One region of the Streptomyces sp. S6 genome, then DNA from elsewhere that is predicted to be linked to it. Evidence: riboswitches for the same ligand, from Rfam matches in the RefSeq annotation. Region 1 holds a riboswitch; the other holds the start of a gene.
What was found. Region 1 has a riboswitch for ZMP and ZTP ahead of ACVNF4_RS10405 (glycine hydroxymethyltransferase). Riboswitches for the same ligand answer to the same signal wherever they lie in the genome.
Positions count from the first base shown of each region.

Region 2: it holds a riboswitch for ZMP and ZTP, as region 1 does, so the genes downstream of both, ACVNF4_RS11890 (bifunctional 5,10-methylenetetrahydrofolate dehydrogenase/5,10-methenyltetrahydrofolate cyclohydrolase) here and ACVNF4_RS10405 (glycine hydroxymethyltransferase) in region 1, are expected to answer to the same signal.

Region 1 is NZ_JBTYMC010000053.1:9,172-27,633, reverse strand. Features, by position in the region: gene ACVNF4_RS10430 (thymidylate synthase) at 1-290, opposite strand, end outside; gene ACVNF4_RS10425 (DMT family protein) at 302-1,147, opposite strand; gene ACVNF4_RS10420 (hypothetical protein) at 1,274-1,630, shown strand; gene ACVNF4_RS10415 (glutathionylspermidine synthase family protein) at 1,639-2,820, shown strand; gene ACVNF4_RS10410 (hypothetical protein) at 2,899-3,087, shown strand; ZMP/ZTP riboswitch at 3,092-3,179, shown strand; gene ACVNF4_RS10405 (glycine hydroxymethyltransferase) at 3,217-4,662, shown strand; gene trpS (tryptophan--tRNA ligase) at 5,369-6,382, shown strand; gene ACVNF4_RS10395 (2'-5' RNA ligase family protein) at 6,550-7,125, shown strand; gene ACVNF4_RS10390 (decaprenylphospho-beta-D-erythro-pentofuranosid-2-ulose 2-reductase) at 7,128-7,883, opposite strand; gene ACVNF4_RS10385 (FAD-binding protein) at 7,936-9,300, opposite strand; gene ACVNF4_RS10380 (ACP S-malonyltransferase) at 9,517-10,506, shown strand; gene ACVNF4_RS10375 (acyl-CoA dehydrogenase family protein) at 10,517-12,094, shown strand; gene ACVNF4_RS10370 (class I adenylate-forming enzyme family protein) at 12,070-13,434, opposite strand; gene ACVNF4_RS10365 (3-oxoacyl-ACP synthase III family protein) at 13,885-14,910, shown strand; gene ACVNF4_RS10360 (antibiotic biosynthesis monooxygenase family protein) at 14,976-15,299, shown strand; gene ACVNF4_RS10355 (alpha/beta hydrolase) at 15,615-17,123, shown strand; gene dacB (D-alanyl-D-alanine carboxypeptidase/D-alanyl-D-alanine endopeptidase) at 17,426-18,462, shown strand, end outside.
Region 2 is NZ_JBTYMC010000064.1:7,246-11,245, forward strand. Features, by position in the region: gene ACVNF4_RS11885 (glycosyltransferase) at 1-465, opposite strand, end outside; gene ACVNF4_RS11890 (bifunctional 5,10-methylenetetrahydrofolate dehydrogenase/5,10-methenyltetrahydrofolate cyclohydrolase) at 552-1,385, opposite strand; ZMP/ZTP riboswitch at 1,418-1,501, opposite strand; gene ACVNF4_RS11895 (hypothetical protein) at 1,553-1,930, shown strand; gene ACVNF4_RS11900 (nuclear transport factor 2 family protein) at 1,934-2,308, opposite strand; gene ACVNF4_RS11905 (hypothetical protein) at 2,476-2,781, shown strand; gene ACVNF4_RS11910 (type III PLP-dependent enzyme) at 2,844-4,000, opposite strand, start outside.

The sequences.
Region 1 (18,462 bases):
CCGTACACGGGACCCAGTTCGCCGTCGGCGTCCGCCCACTCGTCCCAGATCGTGACGCCGTTGTCCTGGAGCCACTTCACGTTCGAGTCGCCGCGCAGGAACCACAGCAGCTCGTAGACGATCGACTTGAGGTGCACCTTCTTCGTGGTGACCAGCGGGAACCCCTGGGAGAGGTCGTAGCGCAGTTGGTGCCCGAAGACACTCCGGGTACCGGTGCCCGTCCGGTCGGCCTTGGCCGTCCCGGAGTCGAGCACGCGTCGCAACAGGTCTTCGTACTGGGTGTCCGCCACGTCGGCCGAGTCTACTGGGACGCCTGTGAAGCGGTCGCCTCCTGCGGCGCCTCCCCGAACCGCGCCAGCGCCAGCGCCCCCACCACCGCCACCGCGAACCCCAGCACGGCGAGCCACGCGAGCCCCTCCCGCGTCCGGTCCCCGAGCCAGATCACCCCCACGGCGGCCGGTCCGACGGTCTCCCCGATCACCATCCCGGCCGTCGCGGCGGTCACCGACCCCCGCTGGATCGCGGAGGTGAGCAGCAGAAAGGCCGCACCCCCACCCACCAGCACCGGGTACGACGCCGGGTTGCCCAGCAGCGGCACCGGCCGCAGCGAGTCGATCAGCCGCACCCCCACCTCCACCACCCCGAACCCGAACCCGGCGCCGAGCCCCAGCGTGAGCGCCCGCCCCCGCTCCGGCAGCCGCCCACCGCAGAACCCGAGCAGCAGAATGCAGACGGCGGCACCGAGCACCGTCCACCTCAACGCGTCCGACCCGTGCCGCGTGCCCTCCTCGCCGGAGGCCAGCCCCAGCATCGCGAGCCCCGCGCACACCACCGCGACGGCCGTCCACTCCGTCCGGCTCAGCCGCACCCGCAGCATCCGCGCCGCCACCACCGCCGTCACCGCGAGGCTCGCCGCGAGCGCCGCGCCGACCGCGTAGATCGGCACCGACCTGAGCGCGAGCACCTGGAACACGAACCCCAGCCCGTCGAGGCCGAGCCCCGCGACGTACCGCCACTGCCGGACGGCCCGCAGCAGCAGCGCGGCCTCCCCGCCGCCCGGCCCGCCGGCCGCCGCTTCCCTCGTGGCCACCGCCTGCCACACCGTCGCCGTACCGAAACAGACCGCCGCCGCCAGCGCACACACCATGCCGAACATCACAAACGGACTGTAGGGGAGGGGGCGGTGCCGGGGGCTGCCGTACACGGACTCTCACCGATCTCTAGGCTGGTGACCGAACGCATGACCTAAAAAGCGACACGGGGAGACATGGACATGGCGGACACACCCAGAAGGCTTCGCTCGGGCACGGTCGTCCTCGGCGGCGTCGGCATCCTCGCGGTGGCCCTCACCGCCTGCTCCTCCGACGCGGACAAACGCTGCGTCGACCGCAACAGCTACAACGCGGCGAAGGGCTACAAGATCGTCTCCGACCGGAACTGCAAGTCGTCCAAGAGCACCACGGTGTCGTCCTGGTACCACGGCGGCACGAAGAACGGCTCGTGGGTGAAGGACGGCTCCTTCAGCAACTCCCGTTCGGGGTCGGGGAGTTCGAGCACGAGCGGCGGCAGCGGCGTCGACCGGGGCGGGTTCGGCGGCAGCGACGGCGGCCACGGCAGCTCCGGCGGCTGAGCCGCGCCGTGATACGCCACACCATCGAACCCCGCCCCCACTGGCAGCGGACCGTGGAGGAGCAGGGGCTGATCTACCCCCTCTCCCGGCACGCGGACGGCGAACTGCGCCCCTACTGGGACGAGAGCGCCTACTACTCCTTCACCCTCGACGAGGTCGAGACCCTGGAGGAGACCGTCGAGGACCTGCACCGCATGTGCCTCGCGGCGGCCGACCACATCGTCCGCGCGCACCGCTTCACCGACCTCGGCATCACCGACCCCCGGACCGTGGCCGCCGTCACCGAGTCCTGGCACCGCCGCGCCGAACTCCCTTCCCTCTACGGCCGGTTCGACCTGCGCTACGACGGCACCGGCCCGGCGAAGCTGCTGGAGTACAACGCCGACACCCCCACCTCGCTGGTCGAGGCGGCGTCCCCCCAGTGGTTCTGGATGGAGGACCGCTTCCCCGGCGCCGACCAGTGGAACTCCCTCCACGAACGCCTCGTCGCCGCCTGGAAGAGACAGGGCGCTCTGCTGCCGCCCGGCAGCCCCCTGTACTTCGCGCACTCCACCGCCGACGAACTCGGCGAGGACCTGATGACCGTCGCCTACCTCAAGGAGACGGCGGAACAGGCGGGGATCGACACGGACTGGATCCCCGTCGAGGACATCGGCTTCGACCGCCTCTCCGGCAGGTTCGTCGACAACAAACTCAGGTTCATCCGCAGCTGCTTCAAGCTCTACCCCTGGGAGTGGCTCACCACCGACCGCTTCGGCGAGCACGTCCTCGACACCCTCGACAACGGCGGCGGCACCGGCACCACCCTGTGGATCGAGCCCGCCTGGAAGATGCTCCTCAGCAACAAGGCGCTGCTGGCGATCCTCTGGGAGCTGTATCCCGGCCACCCCAACCTCCTCCCCGCCTTCCTCGACGGCCCCCGCGAACTGGCCGACGCCGGGTACGTCTCCAAGCCGCTCCTGGGCCGCGAGGGCGCCGGGGTCGTCGTCCACCCGGCCGGCGCCGCCGTCGTCGTCCGCGACGAACCCTGCTGCTATCAGCAACTGGCCCCCCTGCCCGCCTTCGACGGGAACCACGTCGTGCTGGGGGCGTGGACCGTCGAGGGGGAGGCGGCGGGGCTCGGGATGCGGGAGTCGGCGGGGCTGGTGACGGACGAGTACGCGAGGTTCGTGCCGCACGTCATCCGGTGAGTTTGAGACTTTTCGGCGATCGACCAGGAACGTTCGCCGAAAAGTCTCACAGGGTAGGTCAGTGAAACCATAGAAGCCATGACGACCGCGAAATTCGTGCTCGAAGTGACCGTCGACCCCGAACGCCCAGCCGAAGAACTCGGCCGGGCCCTGCGCTACTGGGGCGGAAACCTCCACCACTACGACCTGAAACCCGGCGACGGGTCCGCCATCTATGACTCTGTTCACCGCGAAGTGGGCCACTGGCGGATCGAGGCCACCGGGTAGGCTGGCCGAGGGCCGTGACTGGCGCGCTGGGATGGGACGGACCATCGGGGAGCGGCCCGGAATCACCAGTGCCGTGCGCCTGGGCCGAACCTGAACACCGAACGCCGTAGCCCTACGTCCGGAGGTCTCATGTCCGAGCCCCTCTCCACCCAGTCCACCGCGTTCCGCGCGGCCCTCGACGTCATCCGCGCGGTGGAGCCGCGCGTGGCCGACGCGATCGGCCAGGAGGTCCACGACCAGCGCGAGATGCTCAAGCTGATCGCGTCCGAGAACTACGCCTCCCCGGCGACCCTCCTGGCCATGGGGAACTGGTTCAGCGACAAGTACGCCGAGGGCACGGTCGGCCGCCGCTTCTACGCCGGGTGCCGCAACGTCGACACCGTCGAGTCGCTCGCCGCCGAGCACGCCCGCGAGCTGTTCGGCGCCCGGCACGCGTACGTCCAGCCGCACTCCGGGATCGACGCGAACCTCGTCGCCTTCTGGGCCGTCCTCGCGGACCGCGTCGAGGCGCCGTTCCTGGAGAAGACCGGCGTCCGCCAGATCAACGACCTCTCCGAGGCGGACTGGGCCGAGCTGCGGCAGGCCTTCGGCAACCAGCGGATGCTCGGCATGTCCCTGGACGCGGGCGGCCACCTCACCCACGGCTTCCGCCCCAACATCTCCGGCAAGATGTTCCACCAGCGCTCCTACGGCACCGACCCGGCGACCGGCCTCATCGACTACGACGCCCTGCGCGCCCAGGCCCGCGAGTTCAAGCCGCTCATCCTCGTCGCCGGGTACTCCGCGTACCCGCGCCTCGTGAACTTCCGCCTCATGCGGGAGATCGCGGACGAGGTCGGCGCGACCCTCATGGTCGACATGGCGCACTTCGCGGGCCTCGTCGCGGGCAAGGTTCTCACCGGCGACTTCGACCCCGTCCCGCACGCCCAGATCGTCACGACCACGACCCACAAGTCCCTGCGCGGCCCGCGCGGCGGCATGGTCCTGTGCGACGACTCCCTCAAGGACCAGGTCGACCGGGGTTGCCCGATGGTCCTCGGCGGCCCGCTGCCCCACGTCATGGCCGCCAAGGCCGTCGCCCTGGCCGAGGCCCGCCGGCCCTCCTTCCAGGACTACGCCCAGCGCATCGTCGACAACTCCCGCGCGCTGGCCGAGGGCCTGATGCGGAGGGGTGCCACCCTGGTGACCGGCGGCACGGACAACCACCTCAACCTCATCGACGTCGCCACGTCCTACGGTCTCACCGGCCGCCAGGCGGAGTCGGCCCTCCTCGACTCCGGCATCGTCACCAACCGCAACGCCATCCCCGCCGACCCCAACGGCGCCTGGTACACGTCCGGCATCCGCATCGGTACCCCGGCACTGACGACGCGTGGTCTGGGCGTGGGCGAGATGGACGAGGTGGCGGGCCTGATCGACCGAGTCCTGACGGCGACGGAGGCGGGGACGACGAAGTCGGGGGCGCCTTCGAAGGCGGCCCACGTCCTGGACGAGAAGGTGTCCCAGGAAATCGCCCAGCGAGCGACGGATCTGGTCCAGGGCTTCCCCCTGTACCCGGAGATCGACCTCGGCTGAGCCGGCCACAAGACCACCCGACGCTGGGTGAGTGCCCACTGGGTCGGGTGGTTTTGGTGGGTGGGCGGCTGCGGGTTCGTTGTGGTTGTTCGCGCAGTTCCCCGCGCCCCTAAGGAGGCGGCTGCGCCGCCATGGCCGCGTACTCGTGTTCAGGCTTCCTCGGCGCCGGGTATGCGCCCACTGGCTCGGGTGGTTTTGGTGGGTGGGCGGCTGCGGGCTTGTTGTGGTTGTTCGCGCAGTTCCCCGCGCCCCTAAGGAGGCGGCTGCGCCGCCATCGTCGCGCGCCCGCACCCTCAAACACCGGGCCCTCCTCCAACACCGCGCACTCGCACCCCCGAACGCCGGGCCCTCTTCCAGCACCGCGCGCCCGCATCCCCGAACGCCGGGCCTTCTTCCAGCACCGCGCGCCCAATCTCCACGAACGCCGGTTGAGTGCCCACCAACTCAGCCACCCTCTCCGGCCACCGGCCGCGAAGGAGCCGAAGGGGCGCGTCGGTGTCGAGGGCGCGGGCGCGCGGAGGCCCGAAGGGCTGAGCACGGTCGTGTCCTCGACACCGACTTGGGCGCCCCGTAGGCGAGAGAGCCAATGTCACAGCCCCGCGCGCCAGCCCGACAACCAACGCCCACAAAAAACCAAACCCCTCAACGCCGGCCCCCCAACCCCACCCGTTCCCAACCGCCCCCCAAGACCTGAGACAATGACCCCATGGCCTCTGCTCGCCCCCGCGTACTCTCCGGCATCCAGCCCACCGCCGGCTCGTTCCACCTGGGCAACTACCTGGGTGCCGTCCGTCAGTGGGTGGCGCTCCAGGAGTCGCACGACGCGTTCTACATGGTCGTAGACCTGCACGCGATCACGATCCCGCAGGACCCGGCGGAGTTGCGGTCGAACACTCGGCTCGCGGTGGCGCAGCTGCTCGCGGCGGGGCTGGACCCGGAACGCTGCACGCTGTTCGTGCAGAGCCACGTCCCGGAGCACGCGCAGCTCGCGTGGGTGATGAACTGCCTGACGGGGTTCGGCGAGGCGTCGAGGATGACGCAGTTCAAGGACAAGTCGGCGCGGCAGGGCGCGGAGAGCGCGAGTGTCGGACTGTTCACGTACCCGATCCTCCAGGTCGCGGACATCCTGCTGTACCAGGCGAACGAGGTGCCGGTCGGTGAGGACCAGCGGCAGCACATCGAGCTGACGCGTGACCTCGCGGAGCGGTTCAACGGCCGGTTCGGGGAGACGTTCACGATTCCGAAGCCGTACATCCTGAAGGAGACGGCGAAGATCTACGACCTTCAGGACCCGGCGGTCAAGATGAGCAAGTCGGCGTCCACGCCGAAGGGTCTCATCAACCTCCTCGACGAGCCGAAGGCGACCGCGAAGAAGGTCAAGAGCGCCGTCACCGACACGGAGACGGTCGTCCGCTTCGACACCGTGAACAAGCCCGGCGTCAGCAACCTGCTCACCATCCACTCGACGCTGACCGGCAAGAGCATCGCCGAGCTGGAGGCGGAGTACGAGGGCAAGATGTACGGCGCTCTCAAGACGGACCTCGCGGACATCGTCGTAGATTTCGTGACCCCCTTCAGGGAGCGCACGCAGCAGTACCTGGACGACCCGGAGACGCTGGACGCGATCCTCGCGAAGGGCGCGGAGAAGGCGCGTTCCGTGGCCGCCGAGACCCTCGCCGCCACCTACGACCGGGTGGGTTTCCTCCCCGCGAAGCACTGACCCGCGAAGCGCTGAGCGCCCGCGCGCACAGGACCGTCACCGGCGTCCGCCGGTCAAGAGCGCTGCACATCACTCCGGCCACGCCTGCCCGTACGCGGGCCGTGGCCGTACAGTCGATAGCCGGACGGCACGGACACCGGCAGCACAACCAGACGACAGGAGACGACGTGGGGACCGTAACGATCGGCGTGTCGATCGCGGTCCCGGAGCCTCACGGCAGCCTGCTCCAGGAGCTGCGCGCGAGCTTCGGCGACGCCGCCGCGCACGGCATCCCCACGCACGTCACTCTGGTGCCGCCGACGGAGGTCGACGGTGACGCGCTCCCGGCGGTCCAGGCGTACCTGACGGACGTCGCCCGCGCGGGCCGCCCGTTCCCGATGCGCCTGTCCGGGACCGGCACGTTCCGCCCGCTCTCCCCGGTGGTCTACGTCCGGGTCGTCGAGGGTGTCGAGGAGTGCGCCCGCCTCCAGCACCAGGTCCGTGACGCGTCCGGGCCGGTCGCCCGCGAACTCCAGTTCCCGTACCACCCGCACGTGACGGTCGCCCACGGCATCGACGACCCCGCGATGGACCGCGCGTTCGAGGAGCTGTCCGGCTACGAGGCCGAGTGGTCCTGCACGGGCTTCTCCCTCTACGCGCAGGGCCCCGACGGTGTCTGGCGGACCCTGCGGGAGTACCCGTTCGGCACCGCGACGGTCCCGCCGCAGGCGTCGGCGCCGGTGGACTCGGTCCCCAGCCTGTAGACCTACACCGGCAGCCTCCGGAACACCCCCCGCGGCACATGCCGCAGCGCCGACATCACCACCCGCAGCACCCCCGGCACCCACACCGTCTCCGCCCGCCGCCGCAGGCCCACCTCGATGGCCGTCGCGACCGCCTCGGGCGTGGTGGCGAGGGGCGCCTCCGGGAGGCCCGCCGTCATCTTCGTCCGCACGAACCCGGGGCGGACGACCATGACGTGCACGCCGGTGCCGTGGAGGGCGTCGCCGAGGCCCTGGGCGAACGCGTCGAGGCCGGCCTTGCTGGAGCCGTAGATGAAGTTCGCGCGCCGGGCGCGTTCCCCGGCGACGGAGGAGAGCACGACGAGCGACCCGTGGCCCTGCGTCTGGAGCGCGCGGGCGGCGACGAGGCCGGAGGAGACGGCCCCGGTGTAGTTCGTCTGCGCCACGCGCGCGGCGGCGAGGGGCTCGCGCTCGTCCTGCGCCTGGTCCCCGAGGACGCCGAACGCGAGGAGGACGACGTCGATGTCCCCCTCCGCGAAGACCTTCCCGAGCGCCGTCTCGTGGGACTCGGCGTCGAGCGCGTCGAAGGCGACCGTACGGACGTCCGCGCCGAGCTTTCGCAGTCCGGTGGCGGCGTTCTCCAGCGCGGGGGAGGGGCGGCCGGCGAGCCATACCGTGCGGGTGCGGCGGGCGATGAGGCGGCGGGCGGTGGCGAGGGCGATCTCGGAGGTGCCGCCGAGGATCAGGAGGGACTGGGGGAGGCCGAAGGCGTCTTTCACCGTGACTCCGTTTCAGATTTCACCGTGACTTGTTTTTAACTGAGTCTCATTTTTAGAGGGACAGTCGGCGCGCGAGGTCGGACACGAACACCCCGCGCGGGTCGAGCTGGGCGCGCAGTTCGCGGAAATCGTCCACGCGCGCGTACATCGCCGCCAGCAGCTCCGGCCGCAGCCGGGAGTCCTTGGCGAGGTACACGCGCCCGCCCGCGCCGGCGACCTCGTCGTCCAGCTCGTCCAGGAAGCCCGCGAGGCCGGGCAGGGCGGCGGGGATGTCGAGCGCGAGGGTCCAGCCGGGGCGGGGGAAGGACAGCCACCCGGGGTCGCCGTCCCCGAACCGCTTGAGGACCGCGAGGAACGACGGGCAGCGCCGCTCGGAGATCCGCCGGACGATCCGCCGCAGCGCCTCCTCCTGCCCGTGCCCGACGACGAACTGGTACTGCACGAACCCGGCCCGCCCGTAGATCCGGTTCCAGTGCGGAACGCCGTCCAGGGGGTGGAAGAACGTGGAGATCCGCTGGAGTTCACCGGCACGCGTGCGGGGGGCCCGCCGGTACCAGAGCTCGTTGAAGGCGCCGACGGTCGTGCGGGTCAGCAGGCCGCCGGGGAGGAAGGCGGGAGCGGCGGGGAGCGTCGGGGGGCGAAACGCGAGGGGGTGCGTGCGCGCGCGTGCGGAGAGGGCGTCCAGGGGTGCGTGGTCGCCGCGCGTGAGGACGGCTCGGCCGGTGGACGTCCCGCGCGCGAGGAGGTCGATCCAGGCGACGGAGTACCGGTGGTGCCGGTCGCTCTCCGTCAGCTTGGCCATCAGGTCGTCGAGGTCGGCGGCGCGTTCCGTGTCGACGGCCATCAGGGACGTCTCGACGGGCAGCAGGCGCACGCGCGCGGTGAGGATCACGCCGGTCAGGCCCATGCCCCCGGCGGTCGCGTCGAACAGGGGGGTGCCCTGGCGGACGGTGCGGACCGTGCCGTCGGCGGTGAGGAGCTCGAACGAGGGGACGTGCCGGGCGAAGGAGCCGGACGCGTGGTGGTTCTTGCCGTGGATGTCGGCGCCGATCGCGCCCCCGACGGTGACGTACCGGGTCCCCGGGGTGACCGGCACGAACCAGCCCAACGGGAGCAGGACCTCCATCAGGCGGTGCAGGGAGACGCCCGCGTCGCACAGGACGATCCCCTCGGAGGCGTCGATCGCGTGCACCTTGTCGAGGCCGGTCATGTCCCAGACGGCGCCGCCCGCGTTCTGCGCCGCGTCCCCGTACGCCCGTCCCAGGCCCCGGGGGATCCCTCCCCGGGCCCCGCAGCCCCGGACGGCCGCGACGGCCTCCTCGTACGTCCCTGGGCGGATCAGGCGGGCCGTGGAGGGAGCGGTGCGGCCCCATCCGGTGACGGAAACTCCGGTGACGGAAGCGGTCTCGGCAGGCATGTCGGCGACCGTAGCGCCCCTTTGCGGGCGTTTAGTCCTGAAACCTCGTCAACATCAAATCCACTCCCCGAAATGGGTGATAAATGGGTCTCCACCCCCGGTGTGCGCGCCCGCGTCGCTCCCCTGTGCCGCCGCGCGCTCTGCCGTCGTGCGGACGGCGTGTGCTTGCGTGGGGGCGAGTGAGGGCAGCCGGGTCGGCCGAGTTCGGGAGTCGCCGTGGGGAACGATCGGTTGGTGGTCCATGCGTTCGCGGGGCAGGGGGACTTCTCGCTGGCGCCGCTGGTGGGGGTGCTGGACGCGCAGGACGTCGTGGAGGAGGCGTTGCAGGAGGTCGCCGCCGAAGGCGACCCGGTGGCGCGGGAGTTCGGGGTGGGGCCGGTCGTCTCGCGGCTGCTGAGCGGGGAGTTGAGAAGTTCCCGGGAGCTGGCGGACGGGCCGGTGGGGACGCCGCAGTACGCGCTGTTCGCGTGTTCGGTGGCCGTGCACCGGGCGCTGTGCCGTTCGGGGTTCGCCCCGGACCGGGTGGTCGGGATGAGCTTCGGCGACATCGCGGCCTGCGTGGCGGCGGGGGTGCTGGACGTCGCGGACGGCACCCGGATCGCCTGCCTGGTGGCCCGCGCGCTGAGGGGCCACCCCGGCGGGATGCTCCTGGTGGAGCCCCCGGCGGCGGACGACGGCCCGGAGGCCGAGGCGTACCGGCTGCTGGCCGCCCTGCACCTCCCCGGCCTCGTGCTGGCCTGCGTCAACGACGACCGCCGGGTCGTCCTCACCGGCCCGTCCGACACCGTCGGCCTCGCCGAGCAGCTCCTCCTCGGGCTCGCCCTGCCGGTCGTCCGGCTCCGGCTGCCGTTCCTGTGCCATCACCCCGAACTGGAGGACGACGCACGGCGGTTCGTCGAGAGCATCCGGGACGTGCGGGTCGACGCCGCCCGACTGCCGGTGTACTCCTCGCTGTTGGGCCGGGCGTACCGGCAGGGCGACGACGTGCGGGAGGTCCTGTCGTACGGGCTGACCCGGCCGGCCCGGTTGCCGGGGGTGCTGCGGCAGGCGGTGCGCGGTGGTCCGGCGGTGGTGCTGGAGGCCGGTACGGGGAGCGCGTTGACGCGCAGCGCACGGGAGTTGTTCGCGGGGCGGGACGTGACGGCGGTGGCGCCGTTGACGATGGGCGGGTTCGCCTGGGCGGCGGGGGTGCCGAATGGGCGGTGAGCCTCTGCCGGTGGAGGGTGGTGATATCACGTCAGCTCTGCTGCGCTGTGCGGCTGTTCTCGGGGACGCCGGGCAACTCCTGGCCGACATCGGCCGGTTGGCGGACGTCCAGGCGAGGGCGGCGGTGCGGCGGCCCGCGCTGCACCTGGCGCTGGCCAACCACTACGTGCTCTGCCTCAACGCGGTCGTCTCCTTCGGGGCGCGGGACGACGCCTGCCTCACACCGGCCCGTGAGGCGCTGGAGCGAGGGGCCGCGAAGGGGGTGTTCCTGGTGACGGAGGTCGGGCGGGCGGGCAGTCACCTCGGGGCCCGCACGACCGCCGAATTCGATCCGGGCACAAGGGAGTTCGTGATCGACACGCCCGACGCGGACGCCGCGAAGTTCTCCGGCGTGCGGCCCGACGAGGTGCCCGCGTTCGGTGCGGTCATCGCGCGGACGGTGGTCGGGGGCGTGGACCGGGGGACGTTCGCGTTCCTCGTGGACCTCACGGACGGCGAGCGGGCCACGCCGGGTGTGGAGTTCTCGGCGCCGCTCACGGCGAGCGCGCTGCCGCTGGCGTACGGGCTGATCCGGTTCCGGAACTGCCGGGTGCCGTACGGGCGTTGGCTGTCCGACGGGGCATGGGTCGACGCGGCGGGGCAGTTCACCGACCCCTCGGGCCCACCCGGCGCCCGGCTGCGCCGGACCATGTCGGTCGGGCAGGCCCTGTGGGCGACGGTGCCGTCCGTGATGGCGGCGATGGCCGGGCGGGCGGCCGTCTCCGCACTCCGGTTCGCGGAGCGTCGTCCGACGCCGTCGGGGGCGCCGCTGCTGGCTCAACCCACCCACCAGCGGGCCCTGTTGGGGGCGCTGTCCGGCGCGTACGCGCTCTCGTGCGCGGCGGACGCGGCGCTCGCGGCGTGGCGGACGAAGGCGTCGGAGGGGCCCGCGTCGCAGGCGGCGGTGTCTCCGTGGGTGGCCGTGGACGCGTCGCTGGCGCTGCTGAAGGCGGTGTCGACTCAGGAGGCGGCACGGGTCGTCGAGGTGTGCCGGCGGCACTGCGGGCTCGCGGGGTTCCTGGACGTCAATCTGCTGGAGGGGTATCTCGGCGCGGCGCAGGCGTTCACCGTGGCGGGCGGGGACAACGCGCTGATCTTTCTGGACACGGGGCGGGCAGCGCTCGGCGTGGACCGCGACGTCCCGTCCGTACCGGGACAGTTGACCGACCCGAGCTGGTGGCCGAGGGTGGCCCGCGCGCACGAGGCGAGGCTCGCGGCCGAGACCTCCCCCGACGATCCGGTCCGCCTCAAGGAGCTCGGCGAGGCGACGGCGGCGGCCCTGTTGGCCGACACTCTCGCCGAGCACTCTCTCGGCACCTTCTTCGGCCTCCTCCAGGCCGACCGCGCCGCCGGCCGCCTCGTCGCGACCGGCGTCCTCACCCCCGACGACGTACGCGCCCTCCCGAAGGCGATCGACGCCCTGTGCGCCGAACTCGCTCCCCAACTCCCGGACCTGACCGCACAGTTCGACGGGGACGCCGCTCCTCCGCTCGGCGCCCCGCACTACGCCCGAGCCCTGTGGGATCACTTCGCGAACTCGCCCGCCTGAGGCTCCCGTACGACCACGTCACAGGGGAACTCGACCCGCAGCAGCACCTCCTTGAGCCGCCGGGTCACCTGGTCGCGGACGGTCTGGCCGGCCCCCCGGGCGGTGACGTGCAGCCGGTACCGCTGCCGCCCGATCCCCCCGCGCCCGGCGGCGGACCGGACGATCTCGGTCCGCACGTGCAGCACCCCGGGCAGCGCGCCCACCAGCTCCCGCACCCAACGCAGGGAGACCCGGTCGCCGTTGATGACGACGAAGTCGGCGATCCGGCCGCAGAAGAAGAGGTGCCCGCTGTCGTCGACGCGGAACACGTCCCCGGTGGCGACGGTGTCCGCCGCGACGAGTCCGCGCCGCCCGGCCGCGCCGTACCCGACGCGCCGGACCATCGCGCTGGGTGTCGTCACGAGGAGTTCGCCCTTGAGGCGTTCGCCGCGCACGGCGACCTCGACGCCGGGCAGCGGGAGGCCGACGGAGGTGTACCGCTCGGGGGGTGCGCGGTGGGCGGCGAGGGTGGAGACGCGGGGGCCGGCCTCGGTGAGCCCGTAGGTGAGGTACAGCTCGCCGCCCCGGTGCCGGGCGAGGAGTTCCTTGACGTGGGTGGCCTCCAGGGAGTCCCCGCCGACGGTCAACACCCTGAGACAGGACGGGAGTTCGTGGGTGTCGTCGAGGAACGAGCGGACGAGGGACGGGGAGAGGGAGGAGACCGTCACGCCGTGCCGGCTGAGCCCCTCCCGGTAGGTGCCGGGCACGAACGGGGGTCCGCTGAGGACGAGCCGGGCGCCGGTGACGACCCCGGCGAGGGCCTGGGCGACGAGCGCGAAGGAGTAGTGCAGCGGCAGGTTGAGCCACACGGTGTCGGCGCCGCGCAGCCCGATCGCCTCCGCGTGCCGGCGCGCGTTGTCGAACAGGGCGGCGACCCGGTGCAGACAGCCCCCGGCGGTGCCGGAGGTCGCGGAGGTCATGACGATCGCCTGCCCCGGTTCGTAAGAGCGGGGGTGGGCGGTGGCGATACGGCGGACGACGAGGTCGGGGGCGGAGGTCGCGAGGGCGGCGGCGCCGAGCGCGTCCGCGACGATGCGGCGCCGGTGCTCGGGGCAGTTGCGCGGCAGCAGGACGGGGACGAGGCCCGCGTAGTGGGCGGCGAGGAAGGCGGTGAGCTGGGTGTGCGGGTCGGGGACGGCGACGAGGACCGGGCTGCCGGGTGGCAGTGCGGCACTCGCGAACGCCTCCCGCACGTCCGCGAGTGCCCGCCGACGCACCGGCTGTCCGGTGTCGGTGTCGACGCGGGTGCTGAGGTAGTCGGCCACCTGTTCCTCGGGCGGGACGGGCGTGAGGGTGCTCAACGTCAACTGCCTTTCGTGGTCGGCTTGGTGAGAAAGCAGCAGTCGTACGCAAGGTGCGGGGCAGGAGGAGAGGCGGCGAAGCGGCGAGGTGGGGGGAGAGCCGGAGCGGCACGCACCACGGCTACGGGGTGTCATGCCCTGGTCACCAGATGGTGGCCTCCCTCAGTCAAACCACCTGTCCGCCGCCTGTAAAGGACGCATGGTCGGCATTGCGGCGCGCACGGACGGACGGCGGCCCTCCGCCGTGCCGCGCGGTGCGCCCCCGGCTCGCGCGGGGCGCGGTGCGAGCCGTACTGCTTCGCGTGTGCCTCGCCCGTCGTCGTGGTGCTGTGCGAGAACGAGAGGGCGGCGCCGGGCGGCCGTCGAACGCCGGTTCCCTGTCCCTCCTCGACCGGCGCGGGCCGCGCGGCGTCCGCCTGCTCCGGTCCCCTCTGTGCGGAAGGCTGCGTCATGAACATACCGATAGGCGTCGTCGGCGCCGGTTCCTATCTGCCGGTGCGGCGGCGGACCAACGACGAGGTCGCGCCGGCGGCCGGAGTGTCGGCGGAGTGGATCGCCGGCCGGACGGGGGTGCTGGCCCGGCATGTGGCGGCGCCGGAGGAGGCGGCCTCGGATCTGGCGGCCTCGGCCCTCAAGCCGGCGCTGGCCGCAGCCCGTTGGGAGGCCGAGCAGCTGGATCTGATCGTGGTGGCGACCTCGACGCCGGACGAGCTGGGGCCCGCGACAGCGTGCCGGGTGCAGGCGCTGACGGGGGCGCGGCACGCGGTGGCGCTGGATGTGACGGCGGCGTGTTCGGGCTGGCTGTTCGGGGCCCGGGTGGCGCGGGACTGGCTGGCCGTGGACAGGTCGGCGCGGTGTGCGGCGGTGGTCGGCGTCGAGGCGTACTCGAAGTTCGTGGACCCCGCCGACCGGGCCACCGCCTCCCTGTTCGGGGACGGCGCGGCGGCCACCCTCCTCGGCCCGGTCGCCGAGGGGCACGGCTTCGGTGCGTTCACGCTCGGTTCGGACGGCCGGTTCGCGGACCACGCGATGATCGCGGCGGGCGGCAGCCGGGTCCCGGTGGGTGCCGACGGCCAGCGGATCACCATGAACGGCAAGGGAGTTCGCGATTTCATCCTGGACGTCTTCCCGCGCATGCTCGCCCACGCGCTGGCCCAGGCCCGGGTGACACTGGACGACGTCGCCCTCGTCGTCACCCACCAGCCGAACCCCGTCCTGCTCCAACGGGCCGCCCGCGACATGGGGGTGACGGATCGTCAACTTGTCGTGGTGGGCGACGAGGTGGGGAACATCGGCGCCGCGAACATCCCCTACGCACTGGCGAAAGCGGCGTCCGAGGGGCGGCTGCGCGACGGCGACCTGGTCGTGCTCATCGCGTTCGGCGGCGGGGTCACCTGGGGGACGACGCTGCTGCGCTGGACGGGCGCCCCTGCCGTACGGGTCGCCCCGGCCGCGAACCGGCTCCAGCCGCGCTGACCGGACTCGCCGCGATCAGGGGGCCGGTGTCCGGCTTCTTCGACGGCGGCGTGCAGGATGGGGGCATGAGCGTAGTCAAGATCAACGTACTGACCGTCCCCGCCGAGCAGCGCGAGACCCTGGAGAAGCGGTTCGCCTCCCGCGCCCACGCCGTCGAGAACTCCGACGGCTTCGAGTGGTTCGAACTCCTCCGCCCGGTCGAGGGCACCGACACCTACCTCGTCTACACGCGCTGGCGCGACGAGGCGGCCTTCCAGGCGTGGATGGAGGGCCCGATGAAGCAGGCGCACCAGGGCGGGGCCGAGGGCGAGCGCCCGAAGCCGGCGTCCTCCGCTTCGGAGCTGTGGTCGTTCGAGGTCGTGCAGCAGGCGGGGCCGAAGGGCGAGTAAGGGGTCTTGAGGTGGCGGGCCGGGGGTGCTTCCGGGTGCCTCCGGCCCGCATATCGGGGGTCGGCCGGCTCGTGTCTCAGGGCTGGACGGGGAGCGACTCGGCCGTCTTCAGCGCCGCCGAGTTCGTCGCGGGTGTCCCCGCCGTGGTCGACGACGGAGAGGTGGGGTGGCGTTCCAGCAGGGTGTGCAGGGCGACGCGCGTCTCGTCGTCGTGTTACCGCCTCCGGGCAGTGGCCGCAAGGGGGTTGACCCCCCGGCGGACCGGCGGGCCTGTCGGAGTGTCCCGGCAACTCGGTCTCCCTAGCGTGTCGTTGTGTGAAAGCACTCTCGAAACGCCTCGCCCTCTGCGGAGTTCTCGCTCTCGCCGCACTCCCCCTGACCGCCCCGACCGCGACGGCCGCCGACCCGCTGGCCCGCTTCCACGAGCAGCGGCTCGACTGGAAGAACTGTGTGACGGGGCCGGACGACAGCACCGGGAAGGAGTTGGAGAAGGCGGGCGCCAAGTGTGCTGAGGTGACCGTGCCGTTGGACTACGCGAACCCCGGCGGCCGGACGATCGGCGTCGCGATATCGCGTATCCGGGCGACCGACACAGCGCACCGCGTGGGTCCGCTGCTCCTCAACGGCGGTGGTCCCGGCGGGGCGACGATCGGGGATCCGCCCTGGATCCACGGCGCGCTGAAGGAGGTCGCGGGGCGGTACGACGTCGTCGGGGTGGATCCCCGTTTCGTGGGCCGCAGTACGCCGCTGGACTGCAAGTGGCCGACGGGGACGTCTCTTTGGGGCGCCGGGAGCCGGTTCGAGCGGGCGGCGTCCTTCGCGCGGGACCTCGCCGAGCGGTGCCGGCGGAACGCCGGGGACGTCCTGCCGTTCGCGACGACCCGCAACACCGCGCGCGACATGGATGTGATCCGGGCGGCGCTCGGTGAGCGGAAGGTCTCCTATCTGGGCTACTCGTACGGGAGTTACCTGGGCGAGGTGTTCGCGACGATGTTCCCCGACCGGGTCGAGCGCATGGTCCTGGACGGCGTCATCGACCCCGCCGCCTACTCCCCGCGCCTCCTGCGGCAGACCGAGTCCGCGAACCGGGCCGCGCTGGACGACTGGGCGGCCTGGACGGCGAAACGGCACGCGGCGTACGGGCTGGGCGCCACCCGCGCCGCCGTCCTGAAGACGGTGGACCGCATCCAGGCGGCGGCGACACGGAAGCCGCTCACTGTGGGTGCCTACCGGGTCGACGAACGCCTCGTACCCGTCGTCCTGGTGAACGGCCTCTCCCAGGACAACGACCGGGCGTACGGTGAACTGGCGTCCTCCGTAAGGGATTTGAGGCACGCCGCACAGGGCACGCCGGTCGAGCCGAACCCCACGCTGGCGGAGACGCTCAGGTTCACGCTGACCGGCGAGGAGTCGTCGTACGGCAGCGTGCAGTCCGCGATCCTGTGCGGCGATGTGGCCGCGTCACACGATCCCGAGGAGTACCGGCGGGACATCGAACGCAGTCGACGGAGCGAGCCGCTGCTCGCGCCGGTCACCCGGAACATCGGCCCCTGCGCCTTCTGGGACGCCCCGCGCGAGGCCCCGACGAAGGTCCGGGACGACTTCCCGGCGCTCCTCGTCAACGCCACCGGCGATCCGCGCACCACGTACGCGGGCGCCCTCGCCCAGCACCGCAACTGGCCGTCGTCGCGGCTGATCACGCTGGACGGACCGGCGCAGCACGCGGTGTTCGGGGTGTACGGCAACTCCTGCGCCGACGACGGGGTCCGCGCCTATCTGGCGAGCGGGCGCCTGCCGGCCGGGGACGTGACGTGCCGGGCCTGAAATGACCGAAGGCCCCGCTTCCCGAGAAGCGGGGCCTTCTTCATTCGAGCGCCGGGCAAGCCTTGCACTTGCATCTCCCCGCAGGAAGCGGGGCATCTTTCCTTGGACCACCAACGCATCGTCGTCCGGCCCGAGTTGGGCCCTTCGGCGTGAGATCCACTATACCCGTTCACGGGCCCGCGCCGCACCGCACCGCCTTACGACGCCTTCACCTTTCCTTCACTCCTGCTTGAAGGTACAAGGGAGTTCGACTGCTAGTTTTCGGCCAGGCCCCTTCCCCCACCACCGCCCCGAGGACCCCCATGCCGACTTCCCCCCTCCCCAGCGCCCACGGGCGCCACCGCAAGCCCCGCCCGATACACCCGGCCGTCCGCCGGGCCCTGTTGGCCATGGCCGTGGCGCCGGTCGCCGGGACGATCCTGGCCGGGCAGTCGGCGTTCGCCGCCGGGAAGGCCGACGCGGCCGGGGCCGGCGTGACGGAACTCGACGCGGCCGAGCAGCAGATCGCGGCCAACCTCGACGTGCGCGTCAACGACGTCCGGCTCGGCACGACGTTCAGCGGTGTCGTCGTCGACTCCGAGTCCGACAGCCGGATCTGGGGCCACGACGCGGCGACGGCCCTGATGCCCGCGTCCAACACCAAGCTCGGCACGTCGGTCGCCGCGCTGACGGTCCTCGGCCCCGATCACCGCTTCACCACGAAGGTCGTCTACGGCGACGGCACGCTCACCCTCGTCGGCGGCGGTGACCGCACGCTGACGACGGCCGACCTCCAGGAGCTGGCGAAGACGGCCGTCGCCGGGCTGAAGGCGGCGGGCCTGACCACCGTCAAGGTCCGTGTCGACGACAGCCTCTTCCCCGAGCCCTCGCTCGCCACCGGCTGGAACGCCGGTTACTACCCCGACAACATCGCCCCGGTCCGTGCGCTCGTCGTGGACGGCCACGGCGTGACCGACACCTCCCTCGACGCGGGCCAGGTCTTCGCGAAGCAGCTCGCCGCGCAGGGTGTGACGGTCGACGGCGCCGTCGCGCACGCCACGGCGGGCTACTCGGACGCACCCGTCGCCGTGCACACCTCGGGGACGCTGTCCTCGATCGTCGAGCACATGCTGAAGGTCAGCGACAACAACATCGCCGAGACCCTGCTGCGCATGACCGCGCTCGGCGCGGGCCGCCAGGCCACGTTCGAGGACGGCACGGCCGTCGTCCGCGACGTGCTGAGCGAGCGGTACGGCGTCTCGCTGGACAACTACGAGATCCACGACGGCAGCGGGCTGTCCCGGGCGAACCGGATCCCGGCGCAGACCCTCGCGCAGATCCTCGACCTCACGACCGACCC
Region 2 (4,000 bases), on a different contig from region 1:
GAGGAGCAGGTTGAGGTGCGGTCCCAGGGAGCCCGCGGCGAGCATCGGAGGCGCGAAGTGGCGGGTGGCGGCCAGGGGTTGGAGGGGGAGATCCAGCGCCGGGAGGCCCAGGGCGTCCGCGACGGCGTGGCCCAGCGGGGACACGGACGCCGACAGCAGCAGCGCATCGCTCTCGCGGGCCGCCTCGACGACGTCGTCCGCCATCTCGGCGACCAGGGAACGCGCCAGACCCACCACGCGAGCCAGTTTGCCGAGGCCGCTGGTGCTGCGGTGCAGGGCCCGACCGCGGGCGGACTCCAGCTCGGCGCGGGGGTCCACGGGGAGGGCGTGGAAGGCCACCCCGGACCCCGCGACGAGGGGCTCGAAGCGGGCGTGGGTCACCAGGGTGACCTCGTGCCCGGCGCCCGCCAGGGCGTGCCCGACTCCGGTGAAGGGGGCCACGTCACCCCGGGAACCCGCTGTCATGATCGCGACTCGCACGATCGACAGTATGGCGGCGGGAGCCCCGAGAACGACCTACCGGAAAGCGCCAGTTCACCCGGTGAGCCGGGTCACTTCACCCCTTGCTGCCGGGCGGCGGCCTCCACCGTCTGCTCCAGCAGCGTCGCGATGGTCATCGGACCGACCCCGCCCGGCACCGGCGTGATCAGCGAGGCCCGCTCCCGCACCGCCTCGAAGTCGACGTCCCCGACGTTCCCCGCGTTGTACCCGGCGTCGATCACCACAGCCCCGGGCTTGACCGCGTCCCCGCCGATCAGCCGGGGTCGCCCGACGGCGGCGACGACGATGTCCGCCTCCCGCACGACCCGGGACAGCTCCCTCGTCCGCGAGTGGCAGTACGTGACCGTCGCGTCCCGGGCCAGCAGCATCATCCCGACCGGCTTGCCCAGGATCGCGCTCCGGCCGACGACCACCGCCCGCTTCCCCGCCGGGTCCACCCCGTACTCGTCCAGCAGCCGCACGATCCCTCCCGGCGTGCACGACACGAACCCCGGCAGGCCGAAACTCATCGCCGCGAACGACGCGAAGGTGACGCCGTCGACGTCCTTCTCCGGGGCGATCGCCTCGAACGCCGCCCGCTCGTCGACGTGTTCGCCCATCGGGTGCTGGAGGAGGATGCCGTGCACCCCGGGGTCCGCCGACAACTCCGTGAGCCTCGCGACGAGTTCGGCGGTCGTCGTCCGCGCGGGGAGTGCGACGTGACGGGACTCGATGCCCGCCTTGCGGCACCGGTTGCGCTTCATCCGGACGTACGTCACCGACGCCGGGTCCTCGCCGACGAGGACGGTCGCCAGGCAGGGCGGGGTGGGGAGTTGGGCCGCGCGCTTCGCCGCGTTCTCGACGATGCGGGCGGCCGGGGCGGTGCCGTCCATCAGCTGGGCCATCGGTGCACGCTCCTTGAGCGGTCGACTTCAGTGGTCGTCGCCCAGGCGCGCGGCAGGAGTTCAGCCGGGCCGCTCCCCGGTGGTGACCCACCTCAGCGCCAGTCACGGCCCGGGGACAGGGTAAACCAGGTGACCCGGGTGACGCGGGGAGTGAAGGATCACCGGCGATGGATGTTCTTGTCTGCGGCGGATGTGGCGCCGAACTCACGGTGCCGGTGGAGGAAGTGGCGCTGCCGGTGCATGCGGGGCAACAGGTGGCAGGCGGTGCTGGTCCACCTTCTGGTCGCGGCCGACGGTTGGATGCCTCGGTGTGGCTGTATCTGGCGTTCATGCCTCCCGACCGGGACGTGCTGCCGGTGCCGGCGTCCGGGGGGTTGCCCGAGGGGGTGTGGCGGGACCATCCGACGCCGGACCGTCCGTACCGCGTGCCGCTGCGGCCGGACCAGCGGGTGTTCCGGCGCCGCCTCGCCCGTCACCCGGCCGTGCGGCGGCCCTGGCTGCGGGCGGTCCACGACCAGGGGTGGCGTGGGGGCTGGGGTTTTTGAGGGTCAGCCCTGCGGCTCTTCGTCCCACGCCTGGATCATCGTCTGCCGCACGATCTTGCCGTCCCGCAGGGACACGGCGGACTCGGCGAGGACGCGGGTGCCGTCGGCGTAGCGGCAGGACTCCGTGTAGGCGAGTTCGTCGCCCTGGACGACGCAGTGTTCCAGTTTGTGGGTCATGTCCCTGCTGTAGACGTCGTCGAGCATCCGGGCGATCTCGGCGCGGCCGTGCAGGACGAGGGGGTGGCTGGGCTGGGTGTTGCGGTCGATGACGTGGATCTCGGCGTCGTCGGCGTACAGGGACAGCAGGCCGGCGGAGTCGGAGGACTCCTCGATTCCCCTGCGGAGGGTCTCGGTGTCGAAGGTGGTCGCGGTGCCCATGGTGATGACCTCCTGGGGAGGGCCGCGGGCCGAGACGGGGACGGGCCGTAGGGCCCCCACTCCTACGAGCGTCCTCCGCCGTCCCGGTCCCGGCAAGCGCTCAGCCTGTCGAGTGAGCGCCGCTCACCACCCGTTACCGGCCGGGTGCCCGGCGCGTTCCTGAGGGCATGATCTCCACTCGACGCATGCTTGCCGCCGCCGCTCTCGCCGCCGGGGTCGCCGGTCTCGCCGCCCCGATGGCGAGCGCCGCGGACGCCGTCCCGGCCGACGGCAAGGTCAACCCGATCGCCCTGCTCGACGACCTCGCCGTCAGCGACATCCCCGCCGAGCACCAGGACAAGATGCCCCGCGTGTCCAGCCAGGTCAGCGAGGTGAAGAAGCTCGGCGGCATCCCCAACGAGCTCGGCCAGCTGCACCAGCTCACCGACCTCGCCGCCCCCGTCACGGGGCTGCTGCCGGCCATCGAGGGCTGAACGCGCCTGGACAATGGCACAAGGGCCGCCCGGCCGGGCGGCCCTTCCTCATGCCGTGACCTCTAGCGCAGGAACCGGAACCCCGGCCGTGGATGCATCAGGAAATCGTGGTGGGAGATGTTCCACGCGTACGCCCCCGCCATCGAGAACGCCACCCGATCCCCGGCCCGCAGGCCGGGCGCCGGGACACCCCGGGCCAGTTGATCCTTGGGCGTGCACAACTGCCCGGCCAGCGTGACGAGTTCGCTCTCGGTGCGGGCGCGCGGCCACGGGTGTTCCCACTTGTCGACCGGCAGGACCACGCACGGCTGGTCGTGGCCCTTGGTCGCAGGGGTCCGCATGTGGTGTGTGCCGCCGCGCACGACCGCGAAGTCCTCGCCGTGGCTGCGCTTCACGTCCAGCACCTCGGTGACGTACCACCCGCAGTAGGCGGTGAGTGCCCGCCCAGGCTCGATGCGCAGCGTCAACTCCGGATGCGCGTCGGTGAGGTGAGCCAGCCCCTGCCCGTACGCCGCCCAGTCGAACCGCCGCTCGGGATCGCCGTAGTCGACGGCCATTCCGCCCCCCACGTTGACCTCGGCCAGCGGCACCCCGAGCCCGGTGGCCCACTCGACGACGGCCCGCGCGACGGCGACCTGTGCCGGAGCGTCGAGTCCGCTCGCCAAGTGGGCGTGGATGCCGAGGAGTTCGAGGTTCCCGTACGTCCCTGAGGCGAGCACGCGGGCGACGGACGCCGCCTGCTCGGGGTCCATCCCGAACGGCGTGGGCCGCCCGCCCATCGCGAGCTGACTGCCCGACAGGGACCCTTCGGGGACGGCGAGGTTGACCCGGGGCAGCACGGAAACCCGCCGCCCGCCCGCGAGTTCGGCGAGCATCCGCAGCTCCCCCTCGCTCTCCACGTGGAACCGCTCGACTCCGGCCGCCAGCGCCCCGGCCACCTCGTCCGGCGTCTTCCCCGGCCCTCCGAACGCCAGCGCCCGACCGGGCACCGCCCCCGCCACGTGGGCGAGTTCCCCCCCGGACGACACCTCGTACCCGTCGACGTACGGCCCCAGCGCCCGCAGGATCTCCGCCTCCGGGTTCGCCTTGGCGGCGTAGTACACCTCGACGCGAGGCGGCAACGCGGCCCGCACGGCGGCGGCATGGTCGCGCAGTGCCGCCAAGTCGTACACGTACGACGGAAGTTCGGTGGCGGGCAGGGTCAGGGCGTACTCGTGCA